Regions from separate parts of the Bacillus safensis genome, predicted to be linked through region 1. Evidence: a T-box and tRNA genes for the amino acid it is inferred to sense, from the RefSeq annotation. Region 1 holds a T-box; the other holds one or more tRNA genes.
The links. A T-box is a leader RNA that pairs with one kind of tRNA and senses whether it is charged. The one in region 1 lies ahead of alaS (alanine--tRNA ligase), so its partner is inferred to be a tRNA-Ala.
Positions count from the first base shown of each region.

Region 2: it has a tRNA-Ala gene. The T-box ahead of alaS (alanine--tRNA ligase) is inferred to sense a tRNA for this amino acid. The anticodon was not compared.

Region 1 covers NZ_CP154909.1:2,365,982-2,381,588, reverse strand. Annotated here, with positions in the region: gene AAYR28_RS12245 (amino acid ABC transporter ATP-binding protein) at 1-254, opposite strand, end outside; gene AAYR28_RS12240 (AI-2E family transporter) at 485-1,549, shown strand; T-box leader at 1,594-1,801, shown strand; gene alaS (alanine--tRNA ligase) at 1,882-4,518, shown strand; gene AAYR28_RS12230 (IreB family regulatory phosphoprotein) at 4,608-4,874, shown strand; gene ruvX (Holliday junction resolvase RuvX) at 4,878-5,294, shown strand; gene AAYR28_RS12220 (DUF1292 domain-containing protein) at 5,310-5,591, shown strand; gene AAYR28_RS12215 (biotin transporter BioY) at 5,746-6,312, shown strand; gene AAYR28_RS12210 (acyl-CoA synthetase) at 6,309-7,772, shown strand; gene AAYR28_RS12205 (acetyl-CoA C-acyltransferase) at 7,760-8,848, shown strand; gene mltG (endolytic transglycosylase MltG) at 8,922-10,004, shown strand; gene AAYR28_RS12195 (O-methyltransferase) at 10,216-10,881, shown strand; gene AAYR28_RS12190 (peptidase U32 family protein) at 10,878-11,807, shown strand; gene AAYR28_RS12185 (peptidase U32 family protein) at 11,828-13,096, shown strand; gene udk (uridine kinase) at 13,104-13,736, shown strand; gene AAYR28_RS12175 (Ig-like domain-containing protein) at 13,789-14,136, opposite strand; gene greA (transcription elongation factor GreA) at 14,760-15,233, shown strand; gene AAYR28_RS12165 (peptidoglycan D,D-transpeptidase FtsI family protein) at 15,284-15,607, shown strand, end outside.
Region 2 covers NZ_CP154909.1:2,713,739-2,729,345, forward strand. Annotated here, with positions in the region: gene AAYR28_RS13910 (DUF1540 domain-containing protein) at 7-165, shown strand; gene AAYR28_RS13915 (hypothetical protein) at 191-382, shown strand; gene menC (o-succinylbenzoate synthase) at 489-1,613, opposite strand; gene AAYR28_RS13925 (o-succinylbenzoate--CoA ligase) at 1,600-3,060, opposite strand; gene menB (1,4-dihydroxy-2-naphthoyl-CoA synthase) at 3,132-3,950, opposite strand; gene menH (2-succinyl-6-hydroxy-2,4-cyclohexadiene-1-carboxylate synthase) at 3,965-4,792, opposite strand; gene menD (2-succinyl-5-enolpyruvyl-6-hydroxy-3-cyclohexene-1-carboxylic-acid synthase) at 4,774-6,519, opposite strand; gene AAYR28_RS13945 (isochorismate synthase) at 6,512-7,930, opposite strand; gene AAYR28_RS13950 (1,4-dihydroxy-2-naphthoate polyprenyltransferase) at 8,314-9,252, shown strand; gene AAYR28_RS13955 (TraR/DksA C4-type zinc finger protein) at 9,370-10,104, shown strand; gene AAYR28_RS13960 (TspO/MBR family protein) at 10,191-10,667, shown strand; tRNA gene AAYR28_RS13965 (tRNA-Glu) at 10,743-10,814, opposite strand; tRNA gene AAYR28_RS13970 (tRNA-Ser) at 10,822-10,912, opposite strand; tRNA gene AAYR28_RS13975 (tRNA-Asn) at 10,916-10,990, opposite strand; tRNA gene AAYR28_RS13980 (tRNA-Ile) at 10,997-11,073, opposite strand; tRNA gene AAYR28_RS13985 (tRNA-Gly) at 11,091-11,164, opposite strand; tRNA gene AAYR28_RS13990 (tRNA-His) at 11,176-11,251, opposite strand; tRNA gene AAYR28_RS13995 (tRNA-Phe) at 11,277-11,349, opposite strand; tRNA gene AAYR28_RS14000 (tRNA-Asp) at 11,368-11,444, opposite strand; tRNA gene AAYR28_RS14005 (tRNA-Met) at 11,449-11,525, opposite strand; tRNA gene AAYR28_RS14010 (tRNA-Ser) at 11,548-11,640, opposite strand; tRNA gene AAYR28_RS14015 (tRNA-Ile) at 11,648-11,724, opposite strand; tRNA gene AAYR28_RS14020 (tRNA-Met) at 11,729-11,802, opposite strand; tRNA gene AAYR28_RS14025 (tRNA-Ala) at 11,828-11,900, opposite strand; tRNA gene AAYR28_RS14030 (tRNA-Pro) at 11,909-11,985, opposite strand; tRNA gene AAYR28_RS14035 (tRNA-Arg) at 11,993-12,069, opposite strand; tRNA gene AAYR28_RS14040 (tRNA-Leu) at 12,080-12,165, opposite strand; tRNA gene AAYR28_RS14045 (tRNA-Gly) at 12,178-12,249, opposite strand; tRNA gene AAYR28_RS14050 (tRNA-Leu) at 12,280-12,362, opposite strand; tRNA gene AAYR28_RS14055 (tRNA-Lys) at 12,371-12,446, opposite strand; tRNA gene AAYR28_RS14060 (tRNA-Thr) at 12,484-12,559, opposite strand; tRNA gene AAYR28_RS14065 (tRNA-Val) at 12,593-12,668, opposite strand; rRNA gene rrf (5S ribosomal RNA) at 13,190-13,305, opposite strand; rRNA gene AAYR28_RS14075 (23S ribosomal RNA) at 13,367-15,607, opposite strand, start outside.

The sequences.
Region 1 (15,607 bases):
TGCTGAAAGACCATTCCGATATTTTGCCTGACAAGATTGATGTTGGTCTTCGGATGCTGAACAGACACTTGGTTGACGAGAACTTTTCCCGCATCAATGCTTTCAAGACGATTGATACACCTGAGCATCGTGCTTTTACCAGACCCTGAAGGACCGATGATCACAACAACCTCCCCTTTTTGAATATGTAGGTTAATGTCCTTAAGTACATGGAACTGGCCATAATGCTTGTTGACTTCTTCGAATGTGATCATGAAGAACCTCCTCTTGTGTTTCATTGGCTAAAGCTAAAGTGGATTCTAGCACAGCTTGTGTAAAAAGAAGTAAATAATGGAATATTTTCTGACGAGATTTTACTGCAAACAGTGACTTTGGATGGAGCTGTATGTTTCATGTGTATTCATTTTTAACAAAGTTAGGACAAATTTTATTTACGTGGATAATTGCAGAAAATGGTTAAACAATAAGGAAAGAGGTGAAAAAGGTGAAGAAACGTCCGATCCAATTTCTGATATATGCTGCAGGGGTCCTGCTTGTCCTTGCATCCTTGCTCATTTTACTGCAGCTCGACGAGTTATGGATGCCTGTTTTTGTATTGCTGAAGGCGGTTCTCATTCCGCTTCTCATCGCCATTTTTATTTCTTACCTGCTTTATCCTATTGTCGAAAGACTGCATGCACGAGGGCTGCCGAGAACAATCAGTCTCTTACTCATCTATGTCCTGTTTTTTGGCGGGATTGGTTTTGCGGTTTATAAAGGAGCGCCTGTTATGATCGCACAGTTAAATGAGCTGTCAGAACAAATTCCTGTCATCGCGGAAACGTATAATGGCGCTTTATCACATATTCATCATCATACGAGCCACTGGCCTGACGGACTTCACGACCGCTTGGACCGCTTCATTGTTCAATCGGAGACATATGCAGCCAATAGCGCTGAGCGGATGATTCTTAGCTGTAAAGTTTTATTTGATTACGTTTTAGTTGCAGCACTCATCCCTTTTCTTGTTTTTTATATGGTAAAAGACATGAACACGATGAAGCGGGCGGCATGGTATTTAACGCCGCCATCATTTAGGAAGAGGGGGCATGCCTTTGTCAAAGCAGTGGATGAATCGCTTGGTGATTATATTCGAGGGCAGCTGCTTGTCTGTTCTTTAATCGGGGGTGCAGCAGCCATTGTGCTCTGGCTTTTCCATATCCCGTATCCGCTCGTTCTTGGCATGCTGATAGGAGCAACGAACGTGATTCCGTATTTTGGACCGATAATTGGCGCAGTTCCTGCCATCTTTATTGCGTTTACCATCTCAGTGAAATCGGTCATCATTGTATTGATCACAGTAGCGGTGCTGCAATTTTTAGAGAGCAATGTCCTCAGCCCGATCATTGTAGGGCGAAGCCTTCATATGCATCCTGTCGTCATTATGCTTGTCTTGCTTGCAGGAGGGGAGCTGTTTGGCTTAATTGGGATGATTTTAGCCGTACCAGCAGCTGCGATTATCAGGGTGATCATTGTGCAATATATCCTGATGAGGCGAAGCGTTCATTGACAAGACGAGCCGAGTTGTCTATAATAATTTCGATTCATACATATTGAAATTCAATGACGGACCCGAGTACGTTAAAAAGCTGTTGCAGAGAGAGGCTTTATTTGCTGTGAAAAGCCTTATCAGACCTTTAACGGAAGCTAGTCCCGAGTGCAGATAAACACTGCCGCTCTCTTCCGGCGTTATCGGATGTGAAGGTGATAGACGAATTTGTCTATAATCAGGGTGGTACCGCGAGAACATCTCGTCCCTGTGTAAGTCGTTTTGTGCTTGCATAGGGCGGGGTGTTTTTTCGTTTGTGTGGAGATTGATGAATGAAAAGGGAGGATTTTTGAATGAAAACTTTAACTTCAGCTCAAGTACGTCAAATGTTTTTAGACTTTTTTAAAGAAAAAGGACATGCTGTAGAACCGAGTGCGTCACTTGTACCGCATGACGATCCGACACTTTTATGGATCAACAGTGGGGTGGCAACATTAAAAAAATATTTTGATGGCCGCGTCGTACCTGACAATCCGCGTATTTGCAACGCGCAAAAATCGATTCGTACGAATGATATTGAAAATGTAGGGAAGACAGCACGCCATCACACGTTCTTTGAAATGCTTGGCAACTTCTCTATTGGTGACTATTTTAAAGAAGAGGCCATTGAATGGGCGTGGGAATTCCTCACAAGTGAAGAGTGGATTGGTTTTGATCCGAATTTGTTATCTGTGACAGTCCACCCAGAGGACGAAGAAGCATATATTCTTTGGAGAGATAAAATTGGTGTGCCTGAAGAACGTATTATTCGCCTTGAAGGAAACTTCTGGGATATTGGCGAGGGCCCAAGCGGACCGAATACAGAAATTTTCTATGACCGCGGTGAATCATACGGTGACGACATGAACGATCCAGAATTATATCCAGGCGGGGAAAACGAGCGTTATCTAGAAGTATGGAATCTTGTGTTCTCTGAATTCAACCATAATCCAGATGGATCATATACCCCACTGCCGAAGAAAAACATAGATACAGGGATGGGCCTTGAACGAATGGTATCTGTCATTCAAAATGTGCCAACGAACTTCGATACAGACCTTTTCATGCCGATTATTCGTGCAGTCGAAACCATTTCTGGAGAAAGCTATGGTTTGGCGAAGGAAAAAGATACAGCATTTAAAGTCATTGCTGACCATATCCGGACAGTTGCCTTTGCTGTAAGCGACGGTGCGCTTCCTTCCAATGAAGGCCGCGGATATGTATTAAGACGTTTGCTGCGCCGCGCTGTGCGTTATGCAAAAACGATCCATATCCACCGTCCGTTTATGTATGATCTAGTGCCAGTTGTTGCTGAGATCATGAAGGATTTCTACCCAGATGTACAAGCAAAAGAAGAATTTATTGCGAAAGTCATCAAAAACGAAGAAGAACGTTTCCACGAAACACTGAACGAAGGGTTAGCGATTTTGTCAGAAGTGATCAAAAAAGAAAGAGACAAAGGCAGCTCACAAATTTCAGGTGAAGATGTATTTAAGCTGTATGACACGTATGGATTCCCTGTCGAGCTGACAGAAGAATACGCAGAAGATGAAAACATGACAGTTGATCGAGAAGGCTTCCAAGCGGAAATGGAGAAGCAGCGTGAACGGGCAAGAAATGCGAGACAAGATGTCGGCAGTATGCAGGTTCAAGGCGGCGCTTTAGGTGATATTAAAGTGGAAAGTACCTTTGTTGGCTACGAAAATTTAACTGCGGAAACTCGCATTATCGAACTGCTTCAAAATGGTGAACTTGTCTCTGAAGCACATGAAGGAGACACGGTGCAAATCTTGTTAGATGAAACACCTTTCTATGCGGAAAGCGGCGGACAAGTGGCTGATAAAGGGACACTAAAAAGTGCAGAAGCCATCATTGAGATCAAAGACGTGAAAAAAGCACCAAACGGTCAGCATGTCCATGAAGGAGTCGTCGTAAGCGGTACGGCTCAAAAAGGTCTCGAGGTCACTGCTGAAGTGGAATCAGCTCTTCGAAAAGGCATTGTGAAAAACCATACAGCGACACACCTTCTGCATCAAGCGCTGAAAGATGTATTAGGCAGCCACGTAAACCAAGCAGGTTCATTGGTGAATGAAGACAGACTTCGCTTTGATTTCTCTCACTTTGGACAAGTGACGAAAGAAGAATTGTCTCAGATTGAAAAAATCGTGAACGAAAAGATTTGGGAAGGTATCTCAGTTGCTATTGATCTGAAACCAATTGCTGAAGCAAAAGAAATGGGTGCAATGGCGCTCTTTGGCGAGAAGTATGGCGATATTGTCCGTGTTGTCCAAGTGGGCGATTACAGCATCGAGCTATGCGGCGGCTGTCACGTGCAGAACACTGCGGAAATCGGTTTGTTTAAAATCGCGTCTGAGTCGGGTATTGGTGCTGGAACACGCCGTATTGAAGCTGTGACTGGTAAAGGCGCTTATGAAGAATTAAATGACCAGCTGGCGATTTTAGAACAGGCAGCAAGTGAGCTGAAGTCAAATACGAAGGATGTACCAAAACGGATTGCTTCATTACAGGCAGATTTAAAAGAGGCTCAAAGAGAAAACGAATCTCTCCTTGCGAAATTAAGCCAAGCAGAAGCAGGCTCTATTTTAGAGAAAGTGACAGAAGTTGGCGGAGTGAAAGTATTAACTGAAAAAGTAAATGCTAAAGACATGAACCATTTAAGAACAATGGTTGATGACTTAAAAGCTAAATTAGGATCAGCTGTCATCGTCCTGGGAGCCGTTCAAAACGGAAAAGTAAACATTTCAGCAGGAGTGACAAAAGACGTGATCGAAAAAGGTCTTCATGCAGGAAAGCTTGTGAAGCAGGCAGCTGAAATCTGCGGCGGAGGCGGAGGCGGACGTCCAGACATGGCACAAGCAGGCGGAAAACAACCAGAAAAGCTTGAAGAAGCACTGGCAACTGTCGAAGAATCTGTCAAATCCGTTTTATAATCAGGCGATGTAGTGTAGAATAATGGTATTAGATGAGCGGTTAGAAAAAAGCTTGCTAGTAGAATGTTGGAAGAGAGGTGCAAGAAGCAGTGAGTTCATTTGATAAGACAATGAAGTTTAACTTCTCTGATGATTCAGCTGAAACCAATGTGAATGAAGTGCTCATTACAGTTCATGACGCACTCCAAGAAAAAGGATACAACCCGATCAATCAAATTGTCGGATACTTGCTGTCAGGCGACCCTGCTTATATTCCAAGACATCAGGATGCACGCAACCTAATTCGTAAACTAGAACGAGACGAATTAATTGAGGAATTGGTTAAATCGTACTTAGAGACACATAAAGAGGCGTAAAACATGAGAATTCTGGGCTTAGATTTAGGCACGAAAACCCTTGGTGTTGCGATCAGTGATGAAATGGGATGGACAGCGCAAGGGATTGAAACCATTAAAATTGATGAAGCAGGCGGAGACTTTGGTCTCAGCCGCCTGTCTGAGATCGTTGCAGAATACGGGGCAGATAAAATTGTACTTGGCTTTCCAAAAAATATGAACGGCACGGTCGGTCCTAGAGGCGAAGCCAGCCAATCATTTGCGAAAGTGCTAGAAAACACGTACAATGTTCCTGTTGTGCTTTGGGACGAGCGTCTGTCAACAATGGCAGCGGAAAAAATGCTCATCTCTGCAGATGTGAGCAGACAAAAGCGTAAAAAAGTCATTGATAAAATGGCGGCTGTTATGATCCTGCAAGGGTATTTAGACAGCTTAAATTAAAATGAGGTGAATCAAATGGAACACGGAGAAAAGCAAATTACAATCGTTGATGATAATGGAAATGAACAGCTTTGCGAAGTACTATTTACTTTTGAAAGCGACCATTTTAACAAATCTTATGTTCTTTACTACCCAATTTCTGAGCAAGACAATGAGGAAATTGAGATTCATGCATCAAGCTTTACACCGAACGAAGACGGTGAAGATGGCGAGCTAGAGCCGATTGAAACGGATGAAGAATGGGACATGATTGAAGAAACGTTAAATACGTTCTTAGATCAAGAAGACGAAGAATAGAACAAATAAAAGGCCTGTGAACAGATCTTCTTGATCTTTCTTCACAGGTCTTTTTTTACGATCAATATGTTAACTTAATTTGATTTTATGTTGACATAATGAATTGTACCTTTTACTCTGTTTTTAACAATAAATTGAGTGAGGAGCATGGAGATTGAAAATACAAGATATGATGCAAATAGCGTTAATGACAGCGGTCATCGGGATGTTAGGCTTAATCCCGCCGATTTTACTTACATTTACACCTGTACCGATTACATTGCAAACCGCAGGTCTTTTGCTTGCTGGGGGGCTGTTAAAGCCTAAACAAGCACTAATCAGTTTATGTCTTTTTCTTTTGGTTGTGGCAGCAGGCGCACCTCTTTTGTCAGGCGGGAGAGGCGGGATAGGGGTCTTTTTTGGTCCAAGCGGTGGTTTTCTTCTTGCTTATCCTGTTGCTGCCTTCATGATCAGCTTATGGGTGAACCGGCTGAAAAAAGTAACCGCACTGCGTCTTTTTGTGATCTATGCGGTTTGCAGTATTGTGATTTTGTATATGTGCGGCATCCCCTTTCAAGCCATGATGATGCATATGAAGGTCTCGCAGGCGGCTTTCCTTAGTTTGATTTATCTTCCAGGTGATCTCATCAAAGCGGGAATGTGTGCTGTCTTTACGGTCAAAATCATACAGGCCATGTCATATCGAAAAAGGGATCTGCATAAAGGGAGGCGTGCAGTTTGAACAGAATAACGGAAAGCTATGCAGTACATGCAGAAATGAAACCAGATCAGATTGCCATCATAGATGAGCAAGAAAGCATTACATATCAAGATTGGTATGAACGTGTGCAGAGATCAGCACAGTGGTTACAAGGAACGGTTCATCAGCAAAAAAGAATCGCTTTTTTATTATCAAATGGTGCTTCTTTTTTGCAAATATTTGCGGGCGCTGCTTATTCAGGATGGACAGCCGTTCCGCTTGATCCGAGATGGAGTCATGAAGAATGTGTCGAAAAGCTCCTGTTAAGTGAGGCGGATCTCGCCATTATAGAGGATCGATTGATAAAGAGATTTGAACAGGGAAGCGTGGACATGCCGCTTCTTTCTTTATCTGAATGGAAGGAAAGAATGAGCCTTCTCACAGACAGTCCATATAACAGCTGCGATACCGAGAAGGATCCTGTCTTTTATATGGGGTTTACGTCAGGATCAACGGGCTCACCGAAAGCCTTTATTAGGCGTCAGCAGTCTTGGATCGAGAGCTTTCGAATGACCACTGCTTCATTTGGAATCACTCATCAAGATCATGCTCTTATATTAGGTACACTCTTATCCTCTCACTTTTTATATGGTGCCATCAGTACATTATATTTTGGCGGCACAGTGACGCTTTTAGAAAAATTTGTGCCAGTAAAAGCGAAGAAAGCCTTAGAGACAGGTGATATCACCGTGATGTATACTGTCCCAACAATGACAGAAACGTTACTGCAAATCGAAGCTTTTAGAGAAGACAATCCGCTTCTTGTCATGTCATCGGGAGCAGATTGGAGCATCTCTTCAAAAGAACAGCTCGTGACCAACTATCCACATGTCACTTTTTTTGATTTTTATGGCACATCAGAGTTAAGTTTTGTCTCTTATTTGTCTTCAAATGACTTTATGCAAAAACCTACTTCTGTTGGACGGCTTTTCTCCTCCATTCAAGTAGAAGTAAGGCGGCCCGATCAATCTGTCTGTCAGCCAAATGAAACAGGGAGGATTTATGTAAAGAGCCCAATGACTTTTTCAGGTTACTTGCATGAGCAGAAACCGCCGGAGGAGTGGCTGACAGTTTACGATATGGGATGGCTGGATGAAGACGGTTATCTGTATATGTGCGGTCGTGAGAATGGCATGATTGTCTATGGAGGACTAAATATTTTCCCAGAAGAAATTGAGCGTGTGCTAAATGAACAGCCAGAGGTCAAACGGTCGATTGTGGTTGGCGTTCCTGACCCATATTGGGGTGAAATCCCTGTTGCCATATTGGAGCAAGTGCCGCAAATAAAGGGGGTTCGACAAGCTGTTAAAGAAAAGCTGGCGGCATACAAGGTACCAAAAAAATGGCTTGTGATTGATCAAATGATTGAAACATCCGGCGGAAAAATAGCCCGCGCGAGCATGAAAAAGTGGGCGGAGGAGCAATTGTCATGCAAGCAGTGATCGTAGAAGCAAAACGAACACCCTTCGGTGACAAAAATGGGATGCTGAAAAATTATCGCCCAGAGCAATTAGCCGCTCCCCTTATTCGGCATTTGTCTCAGATGAGGACACCGGATGACGTCATATTAGGCAATGTCGTCGGAGGCGGTGGAAATATGGCCCGTCTGTCCTCCTTAGAAGCAGGTCTTCCTTTACACGTTCCCGGTATGACGATTGACAGGCAGTGTGCCTCTGGTCTTGAAGCGATCAGAACAGCTTGCGTCATGGTTCAATCGGGGGAGGGCACGATGTATATCGCTGGCGGGACTGAGAGCATTTCCAGATCACCAATGAAAGAGAGAGCCCGCTTTTCACCGGAGCGGATAGGAGATCCGCATATGGGAGAAGCAGCAGAGCTGACCGCGTCGGCATTTTCTGTCACGAGAAAAGAACAAGATGACTATGCCCTTTTAAGCTGGGAAAGAAGTTTAGCAGCATTCACACATGGTACATATTCAGAAGAAATCGTTTCGATTGACGGGATGAACATAGATGAAGCGGCTGCTAAAATAAGACCGATGGCAAAGCTGATCAAGCGGGCAAAGCCTGTATTTTTACCGGGAAAAGGAACTGTGACCGCCGCCAATAGCTGTAAGGAAGCAGACGGAGCAGCCGCCGTCGCTGTGATGGAAAGATCGCTAGCGGAAGCAAGTGGATATAAGGCAATGCTACGATACGCCGGAAGTGCTGTGACAGCGATACATCCTCATTTTCCAGCTGCTTCACCAATTGATGCGATCAAGAAGCTTTTACATCAAGAGAACATCAAGGCAGAGGAAGTGGCGTTATTTGAAATCAATGAAGCGTTTGCGCTGAAAGCTGCACTTATTGCCCGGACGCTGGGGATACCATATGACCGGATCAATAGAAGAGGCGGTGCACTTTGCCTTGGGCATCCTTACAGCGCGTCAGGAGCTGCTATGATGGTGAGATTATTTTATGAAGGGCGCGCCTTACCGAATGGAAGCTATGTCATGGCTGCTATTGGAAGCGGTGGCGGCGTTGGTTTAGCCGTTTTGTGGCAAGTTCTGTCATGACATGCATAAGCAAGGAATTGCCGAACTCCGTCGAATCATGTACTATAAAAGCTAGATGTGAGGAGGGCCATGCATGTTTTCAGAACAAAAGAAACGACCATTCTTCAAAAGAAAAATGGGGATCGTCCTGTTATCTGTCCTTGCTGTCATCATCATTGCAGCATTATCAGGCTTTTTATATGTTAAATCAGCACTCGGACCGGTCGATCAAAAAAGTAAACAAACCATTAATATTCATATTCCAAATGGGACATCTGTCCGCGAAATTGCGGGCATTTTAAAAGAAAATGGGCTCATTTCGAATGACGCGATTTTTACTTATTATGCAAAATACAAAAAGGCGTCCGGCTTTAAAGCGGGATATTTTCATTTAAAACAAACAATGGACGCAGACACGCTGATCAAAAAGCTGACATCTGGCGGGACAGATTACGCCTTTCAGCTTGTGATTCCAGAGGGAAGACAGCTGTCTGATATTGCAGCCATTATTGCAAATCAGACGAATTTTTCAGCGAAGGAAGTTGAAGCGAAGCTGGATGATCCTGATTTTATTCAAACACTAATGAAAAAATATCCGAAAACCGTGACATCACAGGTGGAAGGAAAACAGGTGAAACATCCGTTGGAGGGTTATTTATTCCCTGCTACATATCCATTTTATCGTGAGGATGAATCACTCGAAACGATCATTGAAACGATGATTAAACAAACAGATCAATACGTGAAAACGTATGAAAAAGACATGAAAAAGAGAAACATGTCCATACATGATGTGTTAACGATGGCATCACTGATTGAAATGGAAGCAACAGAAAAGACAGATCGGGCAAAAATCTCAAGTGTATTTTATAACCGGTTGAAAAAGGACATGCCGCTTCAAACTGATCCAACCGTTCTTTATGCACTTGGTGAGCATAAATCCCGCGTGTATTACAAAGACCTAAAAGTGAAATCTCCTTATAACACGTATAACAACAAAGGGCTGCCGCCTGGACCTATTGCAAATGCTGGTGAATCTTCTTGGAAAGCCGCACTGCATCCAGAGAAAACGGATTACGTTTACTTCCTTGCGAAGAAAAATGGAGAGGTCGTATTTACGAAAACGTTAAATGAACATAATAAAGCAAAAGCGAAATACATCACAGGCAGCAATTAATGTACAAGTGAATCGAAAAAGACTGTAGACAATACGAGATTGCCTGCAGTTTTTTTCGTTGGAATCTCCATTTTATAGGTTCGCAATTGCCACTTCTTTGTGGTAAAATATATCGGGTTGTTTTTACTTAGATGAACGAAAGATTGACGAGAGAGAGAGCTGCAATAGGCAGGACTCTTCTTTTTCAGGTCATGAAGGAGCTAGACAGATAATGACTATCGAAGATGATCGAATAAATGATTATATTGAACATTTAATTCACCCAAGTCCTGATGCAATCGCTCAATTAGAGATCTATGCAAAAGAGCATCATGTGCCAATTATGGAAAAGGTGAGCATTGAGCTTTTACTGCAGCTGCTTTCGATGAAAAAGCCGAAAAAAATTCTTGAGGTTGGGACAGCGATTGGCTATTCCGCCATTCGAATGGCAACAGCTCTGCCAGATGCTGAGATTTATACGATTGAGCGCAATGCAAAGCGCTATGAAGAAGCAACACGGAATATTGAGGAATTAAAGTTAAAAGAAAGAATACACGTGTTTTTTGGTGATGCGATGGAATCGGCTAAAACGGTTCAAACGATGGCGCCCTATGATGTGATCTTTATTGATGCCGCAAAAGGGCAGTACAAGCGTTTTTTTGAATTGTTTGAACCGATGCTTGCTCATGACGGAATGATTATTACAGACAATGTCTTATTCAAAGGCTTAGTGGCGACAAATTATGAAGAAGAAATTGAAGATAAACGAAAAAAACAATTAATTGGAAAAATTGATCGATACAATCAATGGCTCATGTCAAACCCTGATTTCCAAACGTGCATTATTCCAGTTGGAGACGGGATCGCCATTAGTACAAAAAGAGGTGACCAATCATGAAGAAACCAGAATTGCTTGTGACGCCAAGCAGCGTGTCAGACGTACTGCCATTAATTGAGGCAGGAGCTGATGCATTCTTAATAGGCGAACAAACATACGGTATTCGTCTTGCAGGTGAGTTTTCAAGAGAAGATGTGAAACAAACGGTTCAGCTTGCACATGCCCATCACAAAAAAGTGTATGTGGCGATGAATGCGATTTTTCATAATGACCGCGTGCAGCTGCTTGGAGATTATTTAACCTTTCTCGATTCATTAAGCGTGGACGGCGTCGTCTTTGGAGACCCAGCCGTGATCATGGCAGCAAAGGAAACAGGAGTGAACCTGAATCTTCACTGGAGTACAGAAACGACTGGGACCAACTATTACACTTGTAACTACTGGGGCAGAAAAGGCGCATCGCGTGCTGTTCTTGCAAAAGAGCTGAATATGGACAGTGTGATCGACATCAAAGAAAATGCTGAGGTGGAGATTGAAATTCAAGTTCATGGCATGACATGTATGTTTCAATCAAAACGTACGCTCATCGGCAACTACTTTGAATACCAGGGCAAGCAAATGGATGTCGAAGGCAGAAATATGGAGGAAGGGCTATTCCTGCATGACCAAGAGCGTCAAAACAAATACCCTATTTTCGAGGATGCAAACGGGACACATATTATGAGTCCAAATGATGTGTGTATGATTGACGAATTAGAAGAGTTTGTTGACGCAGGCATTGACTCATTTAAAATTGACGGAATTTTAAAGTCACTTTCTTATATGACAGAGGTGACATCACTTTATAGAAAAGCAATTGATTTACTAACGACTGACAAAGACGCGTATGAAGATCAGAAAGAAGACTGGGTGAAGCGGATTGAAGAGATTCAGCCAGTGAATCGTTCGATTGATACAGGGTTCTTCTTTAAAGAAACGGTTTATTAAGATAAGAGGAGGCAGAGGAAATGGCATTATTGAAAGATGGTATTTCTGAAATGATTGATGGGAAACGTGTCATTACAAAAAAACCAGAACTGCTTGCACCCGCAGGAAACTTGGAAAAGCTGAAAATTGCTGTACATTACGGAGCTGACGCTGTTTTTATTGGCGGGAAAGAATTTGGACTTCGCTCAAATGCAGATAACTTTTCAATTGAAGAAATGGCAGAAGGTGTCGCATTTGCAAACAAATATGGTGCACGCATTTATGTGACAACAAATATCTTCGCTCACAATGAAAATATGGACGGGCTGGAGGAATACCTTCAAGGGATCGAAGGCGCTGGAGTAGCAGGCATTATTGTAGCTGATCCACTGATCATTGAAACATGTAAACGTGTTGCACCGAAGCTTGAAGTCCATTTAAGCACACAGCAATCTCTTTCAAATTGGAAAGCTGTTCAGTTTTGGAAGGAAGAAGGGCTTGAGCGTGTGGTGCTCGCACGTGAAACTAGTGCGCTAGAAATTAGAGAAATGAAAGAAAAGGTCGATATTGAAATCGAAACATTCATTCACGGTGCGATGTGTATCGCATACTCTGGCCGCTGCGTGCTCAGTAACCATATGACGGCAAGAGATTCTAACCGCGGAGGCTGCTGCCAGTCCTGCCGCTGGGATTATGATCTTTATAAACTAGAAGGTTCTGAGGAAGCGCCTTTATTTGGTGAGGAAGATGCGCCATTTGCAATGAGTCCAAAAGATTTGAAGCTTGTTGAATCCATTCCTCAAATGATCGAAATGGGAATTGACAGCTTAAAAATCGAAGGACGGATGAAATCCATTCATTATGTTGCCACTGTTGTAAGTGTATACCGCAAAGTCATTGATGCGTATTGTGCTGATCCAGACAATTTTGTCATTCAGCAGGAATGGTTAGATGAATTAGATAAATGTGCAAACCGTGACACAGCACCAGCCTTTTTCGAAGGCGTACCAGGAACGGATGAACAAATGTTTGGCATCCATGGGAAGAAAACGACATTTGATTTCGCAGGTCTTGTTCTTCATTATGATGAAAAAGAACAAATCGTGACATTGCAGCAGCGTAACTTCTTTAAGCAAGGCGACGAAGTCGAATTCTTCGGACCAGAAATTGAGAATTTCACATGCAAAATTGAAACGATTTGGGATGAAAAAGGAAATGAACTAGATGCTGCTCGTCATCCGCTGCAAATCGTCAAATTCAAGCTTGATCAAAAAGTATACCCTAGCAACATGATGAGAAAGGGGAAATAACAGCCACATGAGGAGTAAACCAGTTGTCATTGGTATTGCTGGCGGCTCGGGTTCAGGTAAAACGAGCGTCACCAATTCGATCTATGAAAAATTTAAAGGACATTCCATCCTCATGCTTCAGCAAGACTTATATTACAAAAATCAAAGTCATATGCCATTTGAAGAGCGCCTGCTCACGAACTATGATCATCCGCTTGCATTCGACAATGACCTGATGTTTGAGCATTTGGAACAGCTCTTAAGGTATGAATCCATTGAAAAACCAATATATGATTTTAAACTAAACACACGTTCAGAAGAGACGGTTCATGTTGAGCCGAAGGATGTCATTATCGTTGAAGGTATCTTTGCGCTCGAAGACGAACGTTTGAGAGATTTAATGGATATTAAACTGTATGTTGATACAGATGCAGACCTTCGCATCATCCGCCGTATTTTACGCGATACGAAGGAAAGAGGCCGGTCGATCGATTCTGTGATTGAACAATATGTATCTGTTGTCAGACCGATGCATAATCAATTCATTGAACCGACGAAACGATACGCCGATATCATCATCCCAGAAGGCGGCCAAAACCATGTGGCGATAGACTTAATGGTGACAAAAATTCAAACGATTCTTCAAAACCGAGCAGAGTAAATGGTGGAGAAGAAAAAGACCTTTACAGTGTAAAGGTCTTTTCAGCATCATATTAATAAACAGTCACGAAAACTTGTCCTAAGACAGACGTCCCTTTATAAAGAGTGATAGTGGCTTTGCCAGGTGAATGAGCGGTCACTATTCCATTAGAGCTAACAGAAGCTACACTCTGTTTATCTGTCCAATAACGTGTAGCTGCAGAATTATAGACCGAGTATTGCTCACCAACTCTTAAAGATACACTGTAATCTTGAATCGAAATCACATCTAAAGTTTGAAATCCAGAAGAGCTGCTATTGACTGTGAAATCCGCTGTTTCTTTGGCTGAAGCCATGCCCATTAGTGAAAAAGATAAGGTAGTGATGGATAGAACAGAAACAATTGTTTTCTTCATGTTCATTTAAAACACTCCCTAGCGTGTATTTGGTCTTGCATTGATAAAATTCAATAAAAACCAAATATTTCCTTGTTAATATTTGTTAATTATATGTGAACATTTATTAAAGCAGCATTCTCGGAAAAAATCTTAAGGGTTTGATATGATAAGAAAACAATGAAGAAAAGAAGAGATGGAGAAATCACTACCACATAGCGAAAGAATGAAGTTGAAAAAGTATATTAAAAAAACGACAAACAAATCATCACAAATTTTCAAACAATTCTTGATCAAAATGCAATTTTGTAATAATATAGCATAGACATATCGTACACTGACCATATTATGTATTGGAAGATGGAGAATGGATAAGCTATTCTTCTACATATGATCGAAATGGCCGAACGAGGTACAGGAGCTTCCTGTGCCTTTCCACAGTTTGTGCGATTTTAGACCGCTGCGAGTGGTCCTGTCTAATAAAAGGCATAATAGTTGCATCTAAAAGGGACGCCATGTAAGATGGACTTTTACGAATATGGTACAGAAGGAATGAGGGCCTGAACATGTCCTCATTCTTGTATATTTCAGTCGTCACTCACGTGCAGAAAGTTTGTATGATGAGGATTAATAGAAGGAGTGAATGATTCATGGCACAAGAGAAAGTATTTCCAATGACAGAAGAAGGAAAACGTAAATTAGAAGAAGAGCTTGAATATTTGAAAACGGTTAAACGTAAAGAGGTTGTAGAGCGTATTAAAATCGCTAGAAGTTTTGGAGACCTCTCTGAAAACTCGGAATATGATTCTGCTAAAGAAGAGCAGGCGTTTGTAGAAGGCCGTATTACAACGCTTGATAATATGATTCGTAATGCTAAAATTATCGAAGATGAAGGAAACTCAAATGTGGTTTCACTTGGTAAAACGGTGACATTCGTTGAATTACCAGACGGGGAAGAAGAGTCTTACACAATTGTTGGAAGTGCAGAAGCTGATCCGTTCGAAGGCAAGATTTCAAACGATTCACCTATTGCAAAAAGCCTTTTAGGTAAACAAGTAGACGACAAAGTAACCGTTCAAACACCTGGCGGAGAAATGTTCGTCCAAATTGTAAAAATTTCATAATCACGTTTATCAGGTAAACACCTCGTCCACAATAGGGACGAGGTGTTTTTATGCGCAAAAAAAGAAGAATTCAATGGACAGGTGCGATTATTTTTATACTATTGCTCGGTCTTCTGATGAGACTGGCAGAAATTCAGCTGTTCTTCACAGAATCGTTTTCAAAGCTTGATATCAATTTAATACAAGAAAGTGTCAAACAGCGAACAGAAGAAGTCGTTATTTCAGACGGGCGCGGTGAGTTTTTAGATCGAAACGGCCAAGCACTTCTTACAAAAGAACAGCCTGCGGTTATCTTATTTCCTTTCCTGCAATATGATCTTCCACGCTTGCAGCAAACCGCCTCTATTCTTGAGATGGAAGAGGATGAACTCAAA
Region 2 (15,607 bases), 350 kb from region 1:
ATCTGTATGAGTCAAAAAATCCTTTGTGAAGTCAATAACTGTTCCTATTGGAATGCTGGAAACCGCTGTGGTGCAGATGCAATCTATGTCGTCAGCCACACAGGAAATACGGCTGAGAAAAGCGAAGAAACGGATTGTAAAACGTTTAAACCACAAGACCTTTAAGTCTCATTAAAGGAGGCGCTTCATTTTGAAACATGATCGGCTGCTTCAAACGTTTTTTGACGAAATTCATGACGCGGATGAAGACGCATTCCACCAAGCCGCTCACTCCTTTTTAAATCTTTGGGATTATGAATATGGACATGCATCAAACATGCCAAATGAAATTCATCAGTATATCGGACAGCTTGCTTATGACAGCGAGCTGGTTGAAGAGTAAGAAAGAGCGGATCATCGCTCTTTCTTTTTTGTTCAGACAGGAAGGAAAAACTTTCTCTCACTATACCTAGATTCTATTGTGGATACAAAAGGTGATTCCTTCGTTTTTATCTCACAAAATCATGTTTTGTAAACACGTCGATTTTATCTGAAAACGAACGGAGCGCTTGGTAATCAACTTCCACGCCCATTCCTGGGGAGCGAGGCACCTCAATAAACCCATTTTCAACCTTAATTTCAGGAAAAATGATATCCTGCTCCCAAAATTTTGACGAAGCTGAAATATCACCGGGAATCGTAAATTGAGGAAGCGAAGCAAGTGCCACGTTCTGCGCTCGGGAAATACCTGTTTCAATCATCCCTCCGCACCATAACGGAATTTGATTCTCCTTACTGAACGTATGAATTTTAAGAGCCTCTGTCAGTCCGCCAACTCGTGAAGGCTTCACATTAATAATTTGACAGCTGCCAAGCTCTACAGCTTTTCTAGCATCATCTAAAGAACAAATACTTTCATCTAAACAAATCGGCGTTTTTAAATGCTTTTGCAAATGGCGGTGGTCCACAATATCATCTGCAGCTAGAGGCTGTTCAATCATTAATAAACGAATATCATCGAGCTGCTTAAGCTTGCTAATATCTTTTAATTCATAAGCAGAGTTTGCATCTGCCATTAATGGCAGATCAGGAAAAGACTCTCTGATCTTTTGAAGAAGTCCAATATCTTGTCCCGGTTTAATTTTCACCTTCACCCGCTGATAGCCTTGATCAACAAATTGCTGAATTTGCTCAAGCATATCGTCAATTGGGCCTAACCCCGCCACAACACCAGATGGTATTCTATCTTTTGTACCGCCTAATACATCGCGTAAAGACTTATTCTCACGCTTCGCATAAATATCCCAAACAGCCGCTTCAATGCCTGCTTTCGCCATCCTATTGCCTTTAAAATGATACAGACTGTCAGGGATTTCTGAAGGATGTGTAAAGGTGCGCGTCAGCACGTTCGGGATAAAGAAAGCCCTCAGCATATGATAGCAAGTCTCAATTGTTTCTTCTGTATACCACGGAGAAGAAAAAGCAGATACTTCTCCCCATCCAGTCAATCCTGTCTGATCTTTTACTTCAACAATAATAAACTCACGCTCTGAAATGGTTCCAAGACTTGTTGTAAATGGCTGTTTAAGCTTCATCGTGACATGATATAAAATTACTCGTTCAATTTGAATCATTTGAAAACCCCTTTGATCTGAGTCTGTGCCTTTGCAATTTATTCGACGCATTTCTTGGCAGCTCGTCCACAAAGTGAAAAGCGGCGGGCCATTTATATTTGGCTAAATGCGACCCACATAAAGCATAGAGCTCATTCTCCGGTATCTTATCATCTGTTACAAGGAAAGCAGCAGGTACCTCTCCCCACCTATCATCATACATACCCGTTACTCCGGCTTCCTTTACATGCGGATGTGTTAGCAGAACCGCTTCAATTTCCGCAGGATAAATATTTTCTCCGCCAGAAATAATTAAATCTGAACGGCGGTCAAGCACAAATAAGAACCCTTCCTCATCCACATAGCCAATATCACCCGTTTTCAGCCAGCCCTCATCAAAGGCAGCCGCGGTCGCTTCTTCACGGTAAAGGTATCCTTTCATCACATTTGCACCTTTCACTATAATTTCGCCATGCTCAAAAGGACGGCAAATGCGATCACCATCTTGAATTTTCAGCTCACACCCAAAAAGAGGTTTTCCCGCTGAACCAAGCTTCTCTACACTAAATTCGGGCGCAAGGGTCACAATTTGTGAACAGGTTTCCGTCATCCCGTACGATTGAAAGACAGGAAAGCCCTTTTCTTTGCTTTCTTGGAGCATCGCATAAGGCGCAGGGCCTCCTCCTAATAAAAGACAGCGCAAAGAAGATGGACATTCTGCCAATCTGCTTAATAAACGAGATAACATCGTCTGCACAACGGAAATCATCGTCACACGATGCCGTTCAATAGAATCCTTTACTTCATCGACGTCAAACTTCTGATGAAGCACGACTGTCATTCCATATATCACAGACTTAAATAAAGCAGATAAGCCGCTAATATGAAAAAGAGGCAGGGCAATGAGCCAGCGGTCATCCTCTCTGAGACCCAGATTCAGTGCAGAAGAAACAGCACTATGAAAATGATTGCCATACGTTTGCTCTACCCCTTTTGGACGTCCTGTTGTCCCAGATGTATACATGATGGTCGCTGTTTCATTCAAATCAAATTCACTCTCGATCTTGTTGATATGGCCTTGCCCTGGTTCAGGTAAAGTTTCCATTGTATAAACGGGTAAATCACCCTCATGATCGCTTGCATAACTAGATTCTGTTAATAACGCCGCGGCTTTTGCATCTTCTAGCTGATAGCGCCTTTCAGCTTTTGTCAGCTTATTATTCAATAGCACAATTTTTAACCCTAATAAAAAACAGGCATGTACAAGCATCACCATATGAGGATGATTGTTCATCAAAAGCGCAACCGTTTCCCCTTTTTTCAATGATGCCTGAGCAAGTCTATTTGAAAGCACTTCCGCTTCTTGAGCTAATTCGTGAAATGTCCACTCCTTCTCTTGATAAATGAGTGCGACTCGATCTGGCGTTAAATAGGCACGGTGCAGCAGCCAATTAGGTTGCTTCATCATGACACCTCCTTTTTGTAAAAGAAAACAGCTTAGTCTGATGCACTAAGCTGTTGTTCATTGATATCATTGAATCAAGGGAAACGCGGGAACTGGCCGAAGTCCGGCTTGCGTTTTTCCTTAAAGGAATCGCGTCCTTCTTTTGCTTCATCTGTTGTGTAATAAAGAAGTGTCGCATCTCCTGCAAATTGTTGAATTCCAGCTAATCCATCCGTATCTGCGTTAAATGCAGCCTTCAAGAATCGTAAAGCAGTCGGGCTCTTTTCTAGCATCTCCTCACACCACTTCACCGTTTCCTCTTCAAGCTGATCTAATGGGACAACTGTGTTAACAAGTCCCATATCAAGCGCTTCTTGTGCATTGTATTGACGGCATAAGTACCAGATTTCTCTTGCTTTCTTATGACCAACAATACGTGCAAGGTAGCCTGAACCATAACCAGCATCAAAGCTGCCTACTTTTGGACCTGTTTGTCCAAAAATCGCATTATCTGCTGCAATCGTCAGGTCACACACAACGTGAAGAACGTGTCCTCCGCCAATCGCGTAACCTGCTACCATTGCGATAACTGGTTTTGGAATGACACGAATCAAACGCTGCAAATCTAATACATTTAGACGTGGAATTTGATCGTCTCCTACATAACCGCCATGGCCGCGAACTTTTTGGTCTCCACCAGAACAGAATGCTTTTCCGCCAGCACCTGCAAGAACAATTACACCAACTTCTGAATTATCACGAGCCCGTGAAAATGCATCAATTAATTCACTAACAGTCTTTGGGGTAAACGCGTTATGTACGTGTGGACGATTAATCGTAATCTTTGCGATCCCATTGTACGTTTCATATAAAATTTCGTCATACTGACGCTCTGTTTGCCATTCAATAGCCATCAATATTTCCTCCTCTAATCTTGCTCTAAAATAAACTCACTTACTATTTTACCAAAAAAATGTGGTTGTTCCACATGAACTGTATGCCCGGCATGCTCAGCCAAAATGAATTGACTTCCTTTCAGCTCCTGCTGCATACGTTTGCCGATATGGCAGAACTTTTCATCAAGCGTTCCGCAAATGAACAAAGCAGGCAAATGAATATGCTTTAACGCCTTCCAAACAGACGGCTGTGAACCTGTTCCAATTCCTTCTAAGCTGCGAGCCAGTCCAAGAGGATTGGCTTTGAGTCTTCCCTCTCTCAGCTCAGTCTGCCTTTCAGCTGATAAAGTTTTCTGAGACGCAAACAAAGGAATGCTTTCCCAAAAATCCACAAACTTCACTAAGCCTTCATGTCTAATCTTTTGAGCAAGCTGATGATCATGCTTTAGTCTTGCCATCCGCTCTTTAAAAGTGCGAAGCCCAGGAGACGTACTCTCAAGGATCAATTTATTGACACGATCTGGATAACGAGCGGCAAATGATAAAGCAATACGTCCTCCCATAGAATATCCGAGAATATTCACTTTGTGAAGCTTCAATTGGTTTAAAATCTCTACAAGATCTGCCAGCTGCTGAGACATTGCATATCTTCTCACACTTTCTGGCGAGTCCGTACGCCCATGTCCGAGCAAGCTGACCTGAATCAGTCTTGTATTCTCCAAATAAGCATTCAAGAACGTCCAAGACGCTGCACTTCCAGTGAATCCGTGTAAGCATAGTGTAGCATTTGCTGCCGAAGGGTTCTGGTCCACCACTTCGTACGCTACCCCATCACGCATTCTTATGATGAGAGAAGGCATTCTTTTTTCACTTCTTCCAATATGTCATCCATCATTTGACGATGCTTGTCTACACGGGAATGACGATCTGTTTCAATTTCAATTAAATGAAGACCAGGTTCATCGATATGCGCCATGTACACATCATGTAACTCTTGTTTCGTTGCCGGTTTCGAATAGGTTCCCCCATATAACTTCGATGCATACTCAAAATTCAGTCCTGTCGGCGTACCGAAGAGCTTTTCATAATACGGTTCATCAGACGCCTGCGGAAGGAAAGAAAAGATACCTCCCCCATCATTGTTTATCAAAACAACTGTCAGCGGAATGTCCATCAGCTTAGCTGCAAGCAGACCGTTCATATCATGGTAAAATGATAAATCTCCAATGACTAAAGTGACTGGCTGCTTCAATGCTGCATACGTGCCAAGTGCTGTGGACACAACGCCGTCAATGCCATTTGCTCCGCGATTGGCCATCATTCGAAAAGGCTTGGACTGAGTTTCAAAAAATGTATCTACATCACGTATCGGCATACTATTTCCGATAAAAAGGACACTCTCCTTTGGCAAGAGGTGCTGAAGCTGACGATACACATTCCCTTCAAAGGACAAATCCTCATCTGAATAGCGGGCTGCATGCGTTCTGAATGAAGAATTAACATTCTGCCAGCAGTTTAAGAAACTTGTCTCTTTACGTTGTACTGCTTGATTTAATGCTGCTTCTACAAAAGCAGACACAGTACTTTCAATGACGTATGAAGCACTTAACCCAGGATCACGAAAACCTCCGGCTGCATCTACAACAATCTGCTTCACTTCCGCATGTTTTTCCAGCCACTTGAATAAGGGCTTAGATACAGGCATCGGTCCAAAACGAATGATCATATCCGGTAATAGATGCTGCTGCAATGCTTCATCTTTCAATAAAGAATCATAAGCGTCGATAATTAGCTCTTTATTCTCATGTCCGTTGCGCAAAAGAGACAGCGGGTCAGCTAAAATAGGTAAATGCAGAGCTTTCGAAAGGCGTAAAACTGCCTCTATTTCTTCCTGTGTATGAAGTTCACCAGCCACAATCAGTCCCTTTTTGGAATGGTTCATGACGGTTACGATTTCAGACATCACTCGATCATTTGGGAATGTCTGACCTGATGCTAATACCTTTTTCGTGTCTGATTCTTCTCTCGCGAAAGGATCAATAGACAGATCAGGAAGCAATGGTTCTCTCAGAGGTACATTAATCTGAACAGGCCCCTTTGGCTCCTGCATCGACATGTGATTTGCTCTCGCAGCTGCTGTCTGAACATATCGCAGCATTGTTTGACTTTCCTCTGGCAATGCTAAGTCTGTGAACCATTTAACAAACTTACCGAATAAGAATTGCTGATCAATCGCTTGAGGTGCTCCAACTTCCCTCAATTCGTGCGGCCGATCAGCAGTTAAAACAATAAGAGGTACACGAGAATAATGCGCCTCTACAATGGCTGGATAAAAGTTAGCAGCTGCTGTACCTGATGTACAAATAAGCAGCACTGGTGATTGACTTGCTTTTGCAAGACCAAGCGCATAAAAAGCAGCAGACCGTTCGTCCACTAAAACATGGACATGGATGTCTTGATGAGCAAGAGCCAGCATCGCAAGCGGAGTTGAACGAGAACCTGGACAGACAACTGCCTCTTTCACACCACCTTGGACGAATTCATCCATCAATCTGCCTATATATGTTGTCATGATGTGATTATTCAATAGGATGACCTCCAAGAGCAGACAGCATTGGTCTTAACTTCACTTGTGTTTCCTCATACTCCTGCTTTGCAAGGGAATCCTCTACAATTCCGCAGCCAGCGAATAAACGAACATGATCTTCCTCAATAAGACCTGACCGAATGGCTACAGCAAATTCTCCATTATCCTGAGAATCAATCCAGCCTACCGGCGCTGCATACCAGCCGCGCTTAAGCGGTTCGATTTCACGAATCACTTCTATAGCCTTTTCCTTCGGATATCCGCCTAGTGCCGGCGTCGGATGAAGCTGCTCAATTAATGAAAAAAGGGAACAGCTGCTTTTAATTTCTCCCACAATCGGTGTAAACAAATGCTGAATGTTTTTTGTTTTATAAAGACTTGGTTGATTTGGTTTATGCACATGAAGGCAATTCGCTTTAAATGCTTGCTCAATCATATTGACGACAATTTGATGTTCAATCAAATTCTTCTCATCATGCAGCAGTTCCTCGCCTAATGCGTGATCCTCCGCTTCATCTTTTCCGCGAACAATGGAACCTGCTAAACAGGATGAAAAGACCTCTCCGCCGCTTTTTTTCACTAAGCGTTCCGGCGTTGCTCCGACAAATGCTTGTCTTCCCTGTTCAACTGCAAATACATAACTCGTTGTTTGATGCTTTAATAATTCTGCTAATAGTGGAGCAAGTTCAATTTGATTTTTATAGTGAAGCAAGACTTCTCTTGCTAAAACAACCTTTTCATATTCGTTTGCACGAATGTGGTCTGTCGCTTCTTGGATCGCCTTCATCCATTCGTTCACATCCAGCTCTTCCATATGAACAAGTTCAGCTTGTCCACCAGTTCGTACTGGCAATGTCTCGAAACGAGAGGCCTTTTGTTCTAATTCTTGAATAAGCTGATGAACATTCCCGTCCACCTGCTTCCACTCATTGATCGTAAGAAAGCTGCCTTCTTTTGAAACAGTCAGCATGATCGATGGCACAAAAAAATGAGCCTCGCCAAATGCTTCCCAATGACGCGCCTTCTCTTCGTGCGGATCAAACGAGAATCCTCCAAATAAAAGCGGACCAACAGCCGCTTGCTTTAACTCCTTCTCATCATGAAAATGGAACATGTGCTGCTTTAGCTGTTCCCATTCTTGATGGACTATATCGAATCGTTCCTTGCCTTGCTCAGATGATTTAATGACGGCCGCTCTGCCAAGTCCAGAAAATATCATTTGGCTTTCTGGATCAGACCAAAAAAACCGCTCGCCTAAAAAATCCGCTTCGCCGCTTTGGAAAAAGGCAAGAGGATCCAGATCGTCAACTCTTCTGGAGTAGCTTATCAAAACAGCATGGTTGACGTTATTCGCTTCTTCTAATGTCGCGAGCGCTTCCTGCCGGAAAGTACTTTGCACTGTTGTCACCATGATACATTCCTCCAAAATCCATGAAATAACATAAAAAAATAAAACCCATAATGAAAAAATACATGAACATTCGAATATGTCGAATGACCTGCTTTTCTATTATAAACCTTAACAGATGAACTTAGTAAAGAAAACAGCTTTTAAAACCTCGAATCCTTATTATATCACGCTTTCAAGATTTTTTCGCTCCTGCTTATTGAAACGAGAGCATCTAAGGTAAAATGGCAGGACCTGTTTCTAAAATCAAGCTTTCCTTCGATATGGCAACGATTAGCAAACATCTTTTTCCCGATTCATCGCATCAATATATTGACACCTTTTTGAACTTTGCTAAACTGGAATTTGGACGTGTACGTATTTTTTTATTTAAAGGAGTATATTTTATGCAGCATCAATCGATATCAGATCAGCTTTCACCAATAAAGCCTGATAAAAACTGGCGAATTTGGTGGAATTTACTACGACCGCATACACTAACAGCGGCATTTATTCCCGTTACTTTAGGAACTGTTTTAGCACTTCCAAGTGGTCAAATACATGGTGGGCTATTTTTAGCCATGCTGTTCGCATCTATGTTTATCCAAATCGCAACAAACATGTTTAATGAGTACTTTGATTATGTTCGCGGGCTGGACAACGAGAAATCTGTCGGCATCGGCGGAGCCATTGTAAGAAACGGTGTGAAGCCAAAGACAGTCCTCACCCTTGCTTATGCACTATTTGCGGTTTCTTTATTACTTGGGGTATATATTTGCATGATGTCTAGCTGGTGGATTGCACTAATAGGTCTTATTTGTATGGCAGCAGGCTATTTCTATACTGGCGGCCCTGTACCAATTGCATATACACCGTTTGGAGAACTTGTTTCAGGTGCTTTTATGGGATTAGGAATCATCCTGATTAGTTTCTATATCCAAACAGGCACACTGACGTCTAAAGCTGTTCTCGTCTCACTACCAATTTCTATTTTAGTTGGTGCCATCTTACTGTCAAACAATATCCGTGATTTAGACGGGGACAAGGAAAATGGACGAAGAACACTTGCCATTCTTGCTGGACGCAAAGCTGCAGTGAACATTTTACTTTCCATGTTTTTGGTATCATATGTACTCATTTTTGTTTATATCTTCACAGATATCGTCGGCCTTTGGAGTCTTCTTGTATTACTCAGTGTGCCAAAAGCCTATACAGCCATTAAAGAGTTTAAACAAAAAGAAAAACCGATTGAATTAATGAATGCCATGAAATCTACAGCTCAAACCAATACATTTTTTGGTTTTCTGCTGACGATCGCTTTGATCTTACAATACTATATCGCGTAACAAAGAACGCCTGCAGCCGCAGGCGTTTTTTAATAAGGAATTGCTTCAAATTGGAACTAGTCTTACATACAAAATTGCTCATACTAACAATATGTTTGATATGAAAGGATGATCGCTTTGTTGTCTAAAGACGAATTACATCATTTGAAGCAGCGCCTTCTCGATGAAAAGAAAGAACTTGAAGCCAAAAGCCATGACGATGAACAGAAAGTATCCTTTCCTTACGATTCGATCGGTGAATTGTCTGCCTATGATAACCACCCGGGTGATCAAGGGACAGAGCTGTTCGAGCGGGGGAAAGATATTGCTTTAAACAGCTTGGATCATGAACATATGTTAGACATCAATGAAGCACTCCAAGCCATTGCAGACGGCTCTTATGGTCTGTGCAAGGTCTGTAAAGCCCCTATTCCAAAGGAACGCTTAGAAGCCCTGCCTACTGCCGTCACATGCACAGAGCATTCAAAAGAACAGACCGTTTCACAAAACCGTCCGATTGAAGAGGATTTATTAAGTCCTCCCGCGGGACAATTTGAAAATGAAGAAAGTGCTGCGTACGATGGAGAGGATGCCTACCAAGACGTAGAACGCTACGGAAACTCTGAGACCCCCTCTGATATGGAATTCCCTCCTCTAACATACGATGATGTGTATACACAATCAGAAGATGAAGATTATGTGGAGGACTACGAAGGATTCGCAGCTGCTGATATTGAAGGAAAAGCCAGCAAGGTGTATCCGAACAAAGCACACGAGGCCTATGAAGAAGCATTAGACGAAGAAGGTGTCATGACGGTATTTGGTGACTTGAAACCGTACGAGGAAGAACCTTATACAGAAGAAAATCATTAGTCCCCTCATATTGGGGGCTTTATGTTTATATCATGTAATTATTGGGAAATCATTTTAAGAGTGAATTTGATTGGAGGAGATTCTTGATGGCTAGAAAAAGTATCATTTGGGCGATTGTCGTCTTCTTTATTACATACGCACTATTCTCTATTGCCGGATTCTTGTTCCCCATCGACAGAGAATGGTATGACGCATTGAATAAACCAGAATGGACGCCTGGTGGCGGTGTCATTGCTGCTGTGTGGGCTGTCTTATTTGCACTCATCTCATTGTCCGCAGCGATCATTTATGGAAAGTATGGATTTCAAAAAATTACATTACCATTTTGGATTCTTTTTCTTTTAAATTATGTATTCAATCAAGCCTTTAGCTTTTTTCAATTTACACAAAAGGATTTGTTTGCAGCTACAATCGACTGCCTGCTCGTCGCACTGACAGCACTTGCACTTGTCATCGTCTCACGTAAACTAAGCAAAGTCGTTCCAATTTTACTGATTCCTTATGTCTTATGGGGCTTCTTTGCCACATACTTGTCTTATACGATCTATTCCATGAATATGTAAAAAAAGACCGCCATGATGCGGTCTTTCGTTTGGAGAAAATAAAAAAGAGATCTTTGACAAGATCTCTTTTAAAAATGACCCGTACGGGATTCGAACCCGTGTTACCGCCGTGAAAGGGCGGTGTCTTAACCGCTTGACCAACGGGCCAGATCAATGGCGGAGAAGGAGGGATTTGAACCCTCGCGCCGCTTACGCGACCTACACCCTTAGCAGGGGCGCCTCTTCAGCCACTTGAGTACTTCTCCATTTGGCTCCGCAGGTAGGATTCGAACCTACGACCGATCGGTTAACAGCCGATAGCTCTACCACTGAGCTACTGCGGAAGGTCATGGTGGGCCTGAGTGGACTCGAACCACCGACCTCACGCTTATCAGGCGTGCGCTCTAACCAGCTGAGCTACAGGCCCATGAACAGATATACAAATGGAGCGGGTGATGGGAATCGAACCCACGACATCAGCTTGGAAGGCTGAGGTTTTACCACTAAACTACACCCGCAAAAATATGTATGGGGCGATTGATGGGAATCGAACCCACGAGTGCCAGAGCCACAATCTGGTGCGTTAACCACTTCGCCACAACCGCCATACTATGAATATTTTGATAAAAGTGGCTCGGGACGGAATCGAACCGCCGACACACGGATTTTCAGTCCGTTGCTCTACCAACTGAGCTACCGAGCCAAGTATTCTTTTGAAAAATGGCGGTCCGGACGGGACTCGAACCCGCGACCTCCTGCGTGACAGGCAGGCATTCTAACCAACTGAACTACCGGACCATTTTGGTTGCGGGGGCAGGATTTGAACCTGCGACCTTCGGGTTATGAGCCCGACGAGCTACCGAACTGCTCCACCCCGCGATGATATGGGTTTTAAAAAATATGGCGGAGGAAGAGGGATTCGAACCCCCGCGGGCTTTGACACCCCTGTCGGTTTTCAAGACCGATCCCTTCAGCCGGACTTGGGTATTCCTCCGTATAGATGGTGGACCTTGTAGGACTCGAACCTACGACCGGACGGTTATGAGCCGTCTGCTCTAACCAACTGAGCTAAAGGTCCTTTATAGCGGCGGAGGGGATCGAACCCCCGACCTCACGGGTATGAACCGTACGCTCTAGCCAGCTGAGCTACACCGCCATGATCAAAATAATCTTTTAAAAAGTGGAGCCTAGCGGGATCGAACCGCTGACCTCCTGCGTGCAAGGCAGGCGCTCTCCCAGCTGAGCTAAGGCCCCATAAAAGATGGTCGGGAAGACAGGATTCGAACCTGCGACCCCTTGGTCCCAAACCAAGTGCTCTACCAAGCTGAGCTACTTCCCGATCTTAATGGCGCGCCCGAGAGGAGTCGAACCCCTAACCTTTTGATCCGTAGTCAAACGCTCTATCCAATTGAGCTACGGGCGCTTATTTATAATGCCGAGGGCCGGACTTGAACCGGCACGGTAGTCACCTACCGCAGGATTTTAAGTCCTGTGTGTCTGCCAATTCCACCACCCCGGCGTGGATGGTATAAGCGGAAGACGGGATTCGAACCCGCGACCCCCACCTTGGCAAGGTGGTGTTCTACCACTGAACTACTTCCGCATTACAGGATTTCTTTATTTTATTTGGCAATGCGGGTGAAGGGACTTGAACCCCCACGTCATAAAGACACTAGATCCTAAGTCTAGCGCGTCTGCCAATTCCGCCACACCCGCATGAAACATGGTGAGCCATGAAGGACTCGAACCTTCGACCCTCTGATTAAAAGTCAGATGCTCTACCAACTGAGCTAATGGCTCGCTTTAAAAGCGACTTGTCTATCTTACCATATGAAAGTGGTGCCGGCAAGAGGACTTGAACCCCCAACCTACTGATTACAAGTCAGTTGCTCTACCAGTTGAGCTACACCGGCTTTATCTATCCTAACATTATGTAAGAATAAATATGGTGGAGGATGACGGGCTCGAACCGCCGACCCTCTGCTTGTAAGGCAGATGCTCTCCCAGCTGAGCTAATCCTCCACTATGTAGGAATCTCTCGATCCGACAAAGATTATTATATACAGGTTTTAATCATTTGTAAAGGCTATATTAAAAAAATTTTATTTCAATTTTCATTGCGTATTTCTTTTAACAAATGATCGTCATTTCTCCTATTCAAACAGCTGCTGTTCCACGTTTTGCAGCTGAACTTCTCTCTTCTATATTCTCTTTTAAAACGTTCGATTCCTTCAGAAATATTAGCAGTCCCTCATTTTTATACTTTAATGATATATGTATCTCTTTAGCCGTAAGCATTTATAAAAAATCATAGAGGCTTATACATTTTTAATTTCCCTATATAAGCTGATACTCTGTCTCTCTATTGTTTTTTTATAGATAATGGTTTATGCGATAGACTCTTTTTCTCTTTATATCCAAGTATTTCACACGCTGCTTGTGGACATAAAATGAAGCCACGATCTTTTATCAAACAAGTGAATGTATGTACCCTCAACTTGCACAAAAAAGACCAGTTCCGACTGGAACTGATCCTAATAGAAGCTTGGCGGCGTCCTACTCTCACAGGGGGAAACCCCCAACTACCATCGGCGCTGAAGAGCTTAACTTCCGTGTTCGGTATGGGAACGGGTGTGACCTCTTCGCTATCGCCACCAAACCTGATGGAGAGAATGTTCTCTCAAAACTAGATAACAATGTTCATGCTTCACATTAGAATATAGGTTAAGTCCTCGATCTATTAGTATCTGTCAGCTCCACGTGTCACCACGCTTCCACCTCAGACCTATCAACCTGATCATCTTTCAGGGATCTTACTTCCTTGCGGAATGGGAAATCTCATCTTGAGGGGGGCTTCATGCTTAGATGCTTTCAGCACTTATCCCGTCCGCACATAGCTACCCAGCGATGCCCTTGGCAGAACAACTGGTACACCAGCGGTGCGTCCATCCCGGTCCTCTCGTACTAAGGACAGCTCCTCTCAAATTTCCTGCGCCCGCGACGGATAGGGACCGAACTGTCTCACGACGTTCTGAACCCAGCTCGCGTACCGCTTTAATGGGCGAACAGCCCAACCCTTGGGACCGACTACAGCCCCAGGATGCGATGAGCCGACATCGAGGTGCCAAACCTCCCCGTCGATGTGGACTCTTGGGGGAGATAAGCCTGTTATCCCCGGGGTAGCTTTTATCCGTTGAGCGATGGCCCTTCCATGCGGAACCACCGGATCACTAAGCCCGACTTTCGTCCCTGCTCGACTTGTAGGTCTCGCAGTCAAGCTCCCTTGTGCCTTTACACTCTGCGAATGATTTCCAACCATTCTGAGGGAACCTTTGGGCGCCTCCGTTACATTTTAGGAGGCGACCGCCCCAGTCAAACTGCCCACCTGACACTGTCTCCCTGCCCGATAAGGGCAGCGGGTTAGAAGGTCAATACAGCCAGGGTAGTATCCCACCAATGCCTCCACCGAAGCTAGCGCTCCGGTTTCCAAGGCTCCTACCTATCCTGTACAAGCTGTACCAACATTCAATATCAGGCTGCAGTAAAGCTCCACGGGGTCTTTCCGTCCTGTCGCGGGTAACCTGCATCTTCACAGGTACTATAATTTCACCGAGTCTCTCGTTGAGACAGTGCCCAGATCGTTGCGCCTTTCGTGCGGGTCGGAACTTACCCGACAAGGAATTTCGCTACCTTAGGACCGTTATAGTTACGGCCGCCGTTTACTGGGGCTTCAATTCGCACCTTCGCTTACGCTAAGCGCTCCTCTTAACCTTCCAGCACCGGGCAGGCGTCAGCCCCTATACTTCGCCTTACGGCTTCGCAGAGACCTGTGTTTTTGCTAAACAGTCGCCTGGGCCTATTCACTGCGGCTTCTCGGGGCTTTAACACCCTAAGAAGCACCCCTTCTCCCGAAGTTACGGGGTCATTTTGCCGAGTTCCTTAACGAGAGTTCTCTCGATCACCTTAGGATTCTCTCCTCGCCTACCTGTGTCGGTTTGCGGTACGGGCACCTCTCACCTCGCTAGAGGCTTTTCTTGGCAGTGTGGAATCAGGAACTTCGCTACTAAATTTCGCTCGCCATCACAGCTCAGCCTTTACGGGAAACGGATTTGCCTATTTCCCAGCCTAACTGCTTGGACGCGGATATCCAATACCGCGCTTACCCTATCCTCCTGCGTCCCCCCATTGCTCAAATGGTGAGGAGGTGGTACAGGAATATCAACCTGTTGTCCATCGCCTACGCCTTTCGGCCTCGGCTTAGGTCCCGACTAACCCTGAGCGGACGAGCCTTCCTCAGGAAACCTTAGGCATTCGGTGGACGGGATTCTCACCCGTCTTTCGCTACTCATACCGGCATTCTCACTTCTAAGCGCTCCACCAGTCCTTCCGGTCTGGCTTCACAGCCCTTAGAACGCTCTCCTACCACTGTTCGTAAGAACAGTCCGCAGCTTCGGTGATACGTTTAGCCCCGGTACATTTTCGGCGCAGAGTCACTCGACCAGTGAGCTATTACGCACTCTTTAAATGGTGGCTGCTTCTAAGCCAACATCCTGGTTGTCTAAGCAACTCCACATCCTTTTCCACTTAACGTATACTTTGGGACCTTAGCTGGCGGTCTGGGCTGTTTCCCTTTCGACTACGGATCTTATCACTCGCAGTCTGACTCCCAAGGATAAGTCGTCGGCATTCGGAGTTTGACTGAATTCGGTAACCCGGTAGGGGCCCCTAGTCCAATCAGTGCTCTACCTCCGAGACTCTTACCTTGAGGCTAGCCCTAAAGCTATTTCGGAGAGAACCAGCTATCTCCAGGTTCGATTGGCATTTCACCCCTACCCACACCTCATCCCCGCACTTTTCAACGTGCGTGGGTTCGGGCCTCCATTCAGTGTTACCTGAACTTCACCCTGGACATGGGTAGATCACCTGGTTTCGGGTCTACGACCACGTACTCATGCGCCCTA